4 regions of the Desulfofundulus salinus genome follow, and region 4 is predicted to be linked to each of the others. Evidence: riboswitches for the same ligand, from Rfam matches in the RefSeq annotation. Region 4 holds a riboswitch; each other region holds the start of a gene.
What was found. Region 4 has a riboswitch for cobalamin ahead of D7024_RS06050 (DUF2162 domain-containing protein). Riboswitches for the same ligand answer to the same signal wherever they lie in the genome.
Positions count from the first base shown of each region.

Region 1: linked by a shared signal. The riboswitch ahead of D7024_RS03255 (energy-coupling factor ABC transporter permease) and the one ahead of D7024_RS06050 (DUF2162 domain-containing protein) in region 4 are both predicted to bind cobalamin.
Region 2: linked by a shared signal. The riboswitch ahead of thiC (phosphomethylpyrimidine synthase ThiC) and the one ahead of D7024_RS06050 (DUF2162 domain-containing protein) in region 4 are both predicted to bind cobalamin.
Region 3: linked by a shared signal. The riboswitch ahead of cobT (nicotinate-nucleotide--dimethylbenzimidazole phosphoribosyltransferase) and the one ahead of D7024_RS06050 (DUF2162 domain-containing protein) in region 4 are both predicted to bind cobalamin.

Region 1 covers NZ_RBWE01000001.1:628,323-630,501, reverse strand. Annotated here, with positions in the region: gene D7024_RS03255 (energy-coupling factor ABC transporter permease) at 1-704, opposite strand, end outside; cobalamin riboswitch at 1,106-1,385, opposite strand; gene D7024_RS03250 (DsrE/DsrF/DrsH-like family protein) at 1,553-2,020, opposite strand; gene D7024_RS03245 ((Fe-S)-binding protein) at 2,120-2,179, opposite strand, start outside.
Region 2 covers NZ_RBWE01000001.1:2,563,502-2,565,680, forward strand. Annotated here, with positions in the region: gene thiC (phosphomethylpyrimidine synthase ThiC) at 1-935, opposite strand, end outside; cobalamin riboswitch at 1,044-1,238, opposite strand; gene D7024_RS12980 (fumarylacetoacetate hydrolase family protein) at 1,302-2,060, opposite strand; gene D7024_RS15450 (class I SAM-dependent methyltransferase) at 2,121-2,179, opposite strand, start outside.
Region 3 covers NZ_RBWE01000001.1:2,232,808-2,234,986, reverse strand. Annotated here, with positions in the region: gene D7024_RS11460 (flagellar assembly protein A) at 1-65, shown strand, start outside; gene D7024_RS11455 (ferredoxin domain-containing protein) at 83-613, shown strand; cobalamin riboswitch at 690-842, shown strand; gene cobT (nicotinate-nucleotide--dimethylbenzimidazole phosphoribosyltransferase) at 1,202-2,179, shown strand, end outside.
Region 4 covers NZ_RBWE01000001.1:1,170,214-1,172,392, forward strand. Annotated here, with positions in the region: gene bioF (8-amino-7-oxononanoate synthase) at 1-478, opposite strand, end outside; cobalamin riboswitch at 682-874, shown strand; cobalamin riboswitch at 1,047-1,326, shown strand; gene D7024_RS06050 (DUF2162 domain-containing protein) at 1,448-2,179, shown strand, end outside.

The DNA.
Region 1 (2,179 bases), 540 kb from region 4:
CGGTTGTGAGCAACCAGGAAGTTAAAAACAATAATGGTCAGAATACCCTCGCTGATGGCCAGCGGCACCTGGGTTACCGCAAAGATACCCATGAACTTGATCATGGCCGCTACCACCCCGCCATGGGAAGCGGGAAAGGCCAGCGCCAATTGTATGGACGTGGTAACATAGGTCAACAGGTCACCTAAAAAGGCAGCCAAAAATACCGAAAGCCACCGGGGCAGGGCCAACCTTTCACCCAACCGGTAAATAACGTAGGCCACCAGGGGGCCCACCACCGCCATGGAAAAGGTGTTGGCCCCCAGCGTGGTTAAGCCGCCGTGAGCCAGCAGAACCGCCTGAAAGAGCAGCACGATGCAGCCCAATACGCTCATGGCCCACGGCCCGAAAAGTATGGCCCCCAGCCCGACGCCGGTGGGATGAGAACAGCTGCCGGTAACGGAAGGAAGTTTCAAAGCCGAAAGGACAAAGGCAAAGGCACCAGCCAGCCCCAGGAGCATTTTCACACCCGGGTCAACCTTTACGGCCTTTTGAATGGACAGGATACCTGCAACGAGAAACGGTAAGGTCAGAGCATACCAGAAAAGACACCACTTTAAGGGAAGAAACCCCTCCATTATGTGCATGGCCCAGGCATTTTGCTGGGGAAAGAACAGGAAAAGAAGAAAGAGAATGGATAAAAGGATCCCCGTATTCTTCCTCATAAAAAGACCTCCCTTATAAATAAGGTCACCCGGCAAGCGGCCCGCCCAACCATCACAAAGAAAACCCCCCGACCTGGTGCCGGGGGGTAATGTAACCGTGTGAACACAAAAAGGACATGCTCCACCGCTCCCCCGGTACAGATACTGAGGAGTGGAATAGGCATGTCCTCTGCTGCCCTCAGGTCATGGCCCCCTCAAGTCACCCAAAGTTTCCTTAAAAAAGTTGAAGGGGCTCCCCGGACAGTGGACCACATCACCCTTTAAGCCTTATCCCTCGGGATAAAGCACCTATTCCTGCAATCTGACATTTTTAAAAAACTAACAACCCCTGCGTGTCCGGGTGCAGGGGTAAAAGCATCCATACTCTAACCTCTTTCACCTCCCCATGGACCGTAGGTACAAACGGTGAAAAGGAACGGGCAGGTTTCCTGGCTCATGGATCACTGCCCCACCACGCCTTCCCAGCCCAGCACTCAGCCATGCTTATTTCCGTTCATTGCTACTTTAATCTTTATCATCAGCTAATCTCTGTCACAGCAGAATCAAATTAACTGAGTGCTGGGCCAGTGGCTTTGTGTGGCGGACTCCCCATTCACAGTGGCGGCACCGCGTCAGATTTTCACTGACTTCCCTCTATCCCTGTCTTTACCGGCAGGGAGCACCCGTCCACTTTATTCAATTGCCTAAATTATAGCACAACAGGTATACCCTGTCCAGAAATTTTCCCGCTCACAAACTTCCCAAACCTTAGTCCCAGAACCCCGTCGTAAAATTGCTGGTAAAAACGGCATTGCCTCCACGCCAAAAAATTTTAAAGACCTGTCCCTTTAGCGCAGCTCTTTAAAAGGCTAAATGAAAAGGTTTACATTGGCCTCGTCGGCTTCGGCCAGGTAAGTGGCCACCCCGGCAAACTCCAGACCGTCGATGAGTTCTTCTTTTCTTATGCCCATTACGTCCATGGACATGGTACAGGCAATCATCCTTATACCCTGCTCCCTGGCAGATTCGATAAGTTTCGGAAGGGGGGTAACATTTTGCTGCCTCATTACGATCTTCATCATTTTTGCACCCAGGCCGCCGAAATTCATCTTCGATATCCCCAGCTTGTTGGCACCCCTGGGCATCATCCAGCCGAACAGCGCCTGCAAAAAGCTCTTCTTTACCTTAACCTTCTCCGGCCTTCTCAGGGTGTTCAATCCCCAGAAGGTGAAAAACATGGTAACCTCGTCACCCATGGCGGCAGCGCCATTGGCTATGATAAAGGCGGCCATAACCCGGTCAAGATCACCGCTGAAGACGATGATGGTTTTTTTCATGTGCCTGCACCCCCGTACAAGTTATTTTAGTTAACCGGCAAGTTGAGGACAAAGATGTGGGACCGGTGCTTTTCTTCCAGCATAAAGAGGGCCTTCATACTATCCTCCGCAGTAGGCCTGTACCAGGTAGCTGGATATGTCCTCCAGCTGTATTTCTCC
Region 2 (2,179 bases), 1.4 Mb from region 4:
GCCGCCGTAATATGGTCGTATCCCGGAGCGATATCCGTAACCACCGGGCCGAAGACAAAATAGGGCGCGCCGTGGCAGAGCTGCTTTTCCAGCTGCACGGTGGCCTTCAGGTGCCCCAGGGGGACGTGCCCCGGCCCTTTGACCATCACCTGCACCTGCTGCTTCCGGGCCCGGGCCACCAGTTCCCCCAGCACCACCAGCTCCTGCACCTGGGCCGCGTCCAGGGAGTCGGCCAGGCAGCCTGGACGCCACCCATCGGCCAGGCTCAAGGTAACATCGTAGCGGCGGCAGATCTCCAGCAGCCGGTCGAAATGCTCGTAAAGGGGATTCTCCTGCTGGTTGTAAATCATCCAGCCCATTAAGTGGCTGCCCCCATGACTGACCAGGTAATCGACGCGGCGGTGCTTTCTGGCCGCCCGCAGGGTCTGCCAGGTGGTGGCGCAGTGCAGGGCCAGAAAATCCACCCCGTCGGCGGCCTGCCGCTCGATAACTTCGAACATTTCGTCCACCTTCATTTTTACCGCCGCCCCGTACTTCTCCCGGGCCTCGGCAAGGGCCTGGTACACGGGCAGGGTACCCACGGGCGTGGTCGTTGCCGCCAGCACGGCCCGCCGGGCACCGTCAATATCCCCGCACACACTCAAATCCATAATGGCATCAGTGCCGGCTTCCACGGCCGCCCGTACTTTAGCGACCTCGCCCTCGATGGTGTCCCCTTCCGCCGCCAGGCCCACACTGGCGCTTACCTTCACGGCAAAGCCCGTTCCGATGCCCACGGGATCGATGTTCTTTCTCGCGCGGTTGCGGGGTATGACGATGGTGCCTTGAGCCACTCCCCGGCGAACGAACTCCGGATCCACCCCCTCCCGCCCGGCCACCCTTTTCATTTCCGGGGTAATCTCACCGGCCAGGGCCCTGGCCATTTGCGTTGGCATTTCGCGACACCTCCGTTTGGTTAAAATAAAAAGTCCCCAGCCAAAACTTTACCTGGCTGAGGACTTTACCATCATCCTCCGCGCACGGCCGCCCTTTCGCGCGAGAGCAGCCATTCTCTCAAACAGGCAGGTCTCCTGGCTAACGGATCATCGCTTTTTATCCCGGCCTTCCCGGCCAAACCCCAGTGACCGGGATAAGCTCCCCGACTACAGTGGCGGGACCGCGCCGTTTCCGGGTGGTATGCCACCCGTCCGGACTTCCCTATTCTCCCCCTGCGGGGCACCTGTTTGACTATTCAGTTATTGTTTATATGGGATTCTACCACACCGGCCCGGCAACGTCAAGCAAAATTTGGAACGGTTATTTTATTTTTTGACTACCGGGTTGGCCAGCCGGCCGATGCCGGATATAACCACCTCTACCGTGTCCCCCGGCTGCACCGGCCCCACCCCTGCAGGCGTACCGGTAAGGATGATATCCCCGGGCAAAAGGGTCATGATGCGGGAGATAAAACTGACCAGCCGGTATACCGGAAAGATCAACTGGGACGTGGAGGAATGCTGTTTTCGCTCCCCGTTGAGGTAGAGCGAAACTTCCCTGTCTCCCGGGTCGACGCCGGTGACGATGTAGGGACCCAGGGGCAGGAAGGTGTCAAACGACTTGGCCCGGGTCCACTGCCCGTCCTTTTTCTGGAGGTCCCGGGCGGTAACGTCGTTGGCACAGGTATAGCCCAGTATGTACCCGGCCGCTTCTTCCTCCCGCACCTGCCGCGCCTTTTTCCCGATCACCACCGCCAGTTCGGCCTCGTAGTCCACCTGATGGCTCATGGCCGGGTAAACAATGGGTTCCCCGGGGCCGATCACGGCGGTGGACGGCTTCAGGAACAGGACCGGCTCATCCGGCAGGGCCATACCCAGCTCCAGGGCGTGGTCCCGGTAATTGAGCCCCACACACACCGCCTTGGTGGGCAGGCAGGGAGCCAGCAGGTCCAGCTCCGGCAGGGCGAACTGCCGCCCGGATACCGGTTCCAAAGATTGAAAGGGATCGGCCACCGGTAAAACCGTGTCACCTTCAACTATGCCGTAGAAAATTTCTCCCCTGTGATGAAAACGACCAATACGCATAAAAAAACACCCCTGCTACAGTTGATGAGATTTTGATGCTTTATTATTTTACCATACTTTTTACACATTTGGGGGTGAATACAGGGGCTTTTGCGCCCGGATGAAGGCGCTGACCAGGG
Region 3 (2,179 bases), 1.1 Mb from region 4:
AAATGGGCTCCTTTAAAGCCCGTCTCAATAAAGAGGGAGAACTGGATATTGTCCCCGGAAATTAATGCAATCAGGGAAGGTGATGGGTTTGCGCGAGGCTATTTTAATGGTCGCTCAATTGATGGCCCTGTCGGCCCGGACCGCTCCCAAGGGGCTCGGCCAGGATTATGTGGGTACCCGGGTGCTGTCGGGAGAAGAGCTCTCCCGGCTGGCTGATGAAATGGAACGCTTTGGAAGGGAGCGGGGCAAGGTTAATTTCGACCGTGATGCCGATAATGTACGCCGCTCCGATGCAGTATTGCTCATTTCCCTGACGGAAAACAAGCCTTTAGGTTTAAATTGCGGAGCCTGCGGTTACAGCCGGTGTGAGGATTTACAAAGCCACGAAGGACCGGAGTTTCCTGGACCTCTGTGCGCCTGGCGTCTTTTAGATGTGGGTATTGCCCTGGGATCGGCGGTCAAAACGGCCAGCCTCTTTAACGCCGACAACCGGATCATGTACCGGGTGGGTACGGTGGCCCGCCAGATGGGTTTACTCCAGGGTCCCATTGTGGTGGGTATTCCCATTTCTGCTACAGGCAAGAACATTTATTTTGATCGCCCGGTAAAGTGATACCGGTAAATTTTAATTTCAGATTCATGGCAGGAAAAATATCCGGGCACGTAGAACTAACAACTACATCAACAGGCAAATATTAAACATCAGCAGGTGCCCCCGTTTTTAACCGGGGGAGAATAGGGAATCAGGTGAAAATCCTGAGCGGTCCCGCCACTGTGATCGGGGAGCAACCTCCAACGGTATAAGCCACTGGCAAGGCACTCACTGATGAGCTGCTGAAGTATCCCCAGTTATTCAGCCGGTTGGCTGGGTAGCGAGCGACTTGAGCCGAGTATTAGTTTGGCCCGCGAGGCTCACCGGAGCGAACGAGGGCCAAAACCGGCTAGGTTGGAAAGTGGGGATAACTCACTGATGAGCTGATACATGCGATGGCACTTGTTTCAGCAATGGAAATGTAACAGCATGGTTTAATCATATCACTGGTGAGTGCTGGCTGGGAAGGCGGTTGGTTGTGAGGAACCGGAGCCAGGAGACCTGCCTGCTGATTCTTTCACCGCTGGATGATGGTAAAGTCCACGGCCTTGTTCGGGCTGTGGACTTTTTAATTTAATCTGAACTTTAACACGTGGGAGGTTGATCGTTTTGCTGCTGGAAAAGACCATTGCCGAAGTGGGAACGCTATACCTGGAGCCCATGGCTGAAGCCAAAAAACGGCTGGACAGTCTGATCAAGCCACCTGGCAGCCTGGGCCGGCTGGAGGAGCTGGCCGTCCAACTGGCCGGTATTACCGGCAACCCCCGCCCCGTGGTTGGCGACCGGGTGATTATCATTATGGCCGGGGATCACGGTGTGGTGGCCGAGGGAGTGAGTGTGGCGCCCCAGGAGATCACCCACCAGCAGATTCCGGCTTTCCTTTCGGGGGTGGCCGGTATCGGCGTGCTGGGGCGGCTGGCCGGCGCCCGCCTGGTAGTGGTGGACGTGGGAGTAGCGGTGCCGGTAGATTACCCCGGTGTGCTTAACCGGAAAGTGCGTCCCGGGACGGGGAACATTGCCCGCGGCCCGGCCATGACCCGGGAGGAAGCGGTACGGTCGGTGGAAGTGGGTATTGAGGTTGTCCAGGGGGAGATCGACCGGGGAGCCACTTTGATTGGCCTTGGCGATATGGGCATCGGAAACACCACTCCCAGCAGCGCCATTGCCGCGGTGCTGGGTGGTTATACCCCCGAGGAGGTTACCGGCAGGGGCACCCTGGTCAACGACCAGGTTCTGCGCCAGAAGATAAAAGTGGTAGCCATGGCGCTGGAAGTGAACCGGCCCGATCCAGCAGACGCTCTGGACGTGCTGGCCAAAGTGGGTGGGCTGGAGATTGGCGGCCTGGCCGGGGTTATTCTGGGGGCAGCCGCCCGGCGGGTGCCCGTGGTCATCGACGGCTTTATTACCACTGCGGCGGCCATGGTGGCGGTTGCCCTGCAGCCCCGGGTGAAGGAATTTATGATTGCTTCTCATCTTTCCGGCGAACAGGGCCATCGTTTGATGCTGGAGTATTTAGGACTGGTACCCATGCTTTACCTGAACATGCGCCTGGGTGAAGGAACCGGTGCGGCCCTGGCCATGCACCTG
Region 4 (2,179 bases):
GAATGTGCCGTAAATCTTCCATATCGCCGTGACGGTATATTCTCACCGTAGCCCGGCTAATCCGGCAGCCGTCAACGATGCTGGCATGGTTAAGCTGATCACTGATAACCAGGTCGCCCCGGCCCACGAGGGCCGATATCACTCCCAGGTTGGCCATATACCCGGTGTTAAAGACAATTGCGTCTTCGGTTCCTTTGAACCGGGCAATTCTTTTTTCTAAAAGACGGTGCAAAGTAAAATTACCTGTGGTCAGGCGGGAGCCCCCGCTGCCGGTTCCCCATCTTTTTACGGCGGCTATTGCTGCAGCCTTTACCCGCGGGTGGGTAGCTAAACCAAGGTAGTTGTTAGAAGAAAATAATAGCATTTCCCGACCGTTAATAATGGTTTTGGGTTCAGAAGGGCCGTCTATAAGGTACAATGAACGATACAGATTATGTTCTTTCATTAAACGCAATTCTTCGCTTAAGAAATCAATCAATTTTATTCCCTCCCCGAAACTTAAAGCAATGCGCGGGTTAAATGTTATTCTCCACCGTTAACCGTTATTCCTGCATAGGTTAACGTTTTTAAGCCGCTCTGCCACGCCCCGACTGCACCCTATAACGAAAAATGGTTTTCTATTGTCAATTTACTATGGACAACTTATCAGAAATGTGTTACTGTTTCATGTAAAGGGATTTAACCGCATAGCCGTGTCCGGGTTCCCCTGCCAATCAGGCAGGGGTAAAAGGGAACCAGGTGAAAATCCTGGACGGTGGGGCCACTGTGAATGGGTAGCAGCTTTCCACAGGGCCACTGGACCGGAGAGTCCGGGAAGGCGGGAAGCAGGCGATGACCCATGAGTCAGGAGACCTGCCCGGGCACGCGGCACGGAAAGCCTCCCAGGGAACAGGGGTTTGTGCCGGTGGTAATCTTACCATTTTTTACGTGGGATTATAGCCATTGTAAACAAACCCCGGTCTCTGACAGGCCGGGGTTATTCGTTTTAATGTGTACCATTTTCGGTTAAATGGCAGCAAATGGTTTAATGTCCTGCTGCCTGATGACAATTTCATACCGGAACGGGTGCTTTTACCCCGAGGGGTGAAAGTGAAAAGGGAAGCCGGTGCAAATCCGGCGCGGTCCCGCCACTGTGAGGGGGAGGGACTCCACAGCAAAGTCACTGTCCAGCACTCAGTAAGATTGCTTTCTGCTTTGATAGAAATTTGGTTACTGCTACGATAAGGTTACGGCGAAGGAAACCATAACATGGCTGAGTGCTGGATGGGAAGACGTGGAGCTCCGGTGAACCCGAGCCAGGAGACCTGCCCGTTACCGGAACGACCGGACCAACCTGCGCGGACGGGGGGTGGTTTAATTTGTCGTGGCATGATTGTGGTGCCAGGGCTAATCCTCCATCTGGGTAGATGGGGGATTTTTTATTAAGGCAAGATGGGAAGGGGTCTGTATGTCAATTTATGGTGGACTTCTGCTGGCAACTCTTGTTCTCAGTATTAAAACAGGATTGATCCTGGGTGCCTCGTGGCTGAGCCGGTGGGGGCTGGTGCTGACATCTTTTTTGTTCGGGAGTATCCTTTACGGGCTGGTTGTATTCTTTGGTACACATCAACAAACCCTGATTTCCTTTCTGGATCGTTACACCTTTGCAGGAGCCTTGCTGGTAGCCATATTTCTGATTTACCTGGGGCTGCAGGAGGAAAAGGGAGCAGGGAGTTCCTCCCCGGGTTGCTTGCGTGAAGCAAGTTTTCGCTCCAGGGGAGATGGGGAATTTGCCGGTAAGGCGGTTGCCTCTAACAGCTCCTGTCATTTCCTTGCAGGACAGCCGGCGCCAGGGGCTGTTATTTCTCCTGCTCTGGAGCGGTTTAAGTATGCCCTGGGTTTTTTACCCTGTCCTTTATGCCTGGTTGCCCTGGCCTTTTCAGTCATTGTAGCCAGTTCCATGGTGGGTACAGGGCTTTCTCGCCTGGGACTGTTTGTTGCGGTGCTGTTTTTTATCCTGGTTATTGTGACCAGCCTTGCCATGAGAAGAGCGATCCGTTTGACCGGGTATAAGCCTGTAGCTATTTTTAATCCGTTGTTGTTGTTTACCGGATTGATGACGCTTATCTTTGCTCTTTTTATTCCCAACTTTGTCCAGGCCATGACCATGCCCTTAACTCCCGTGAACATTGATTCGCCC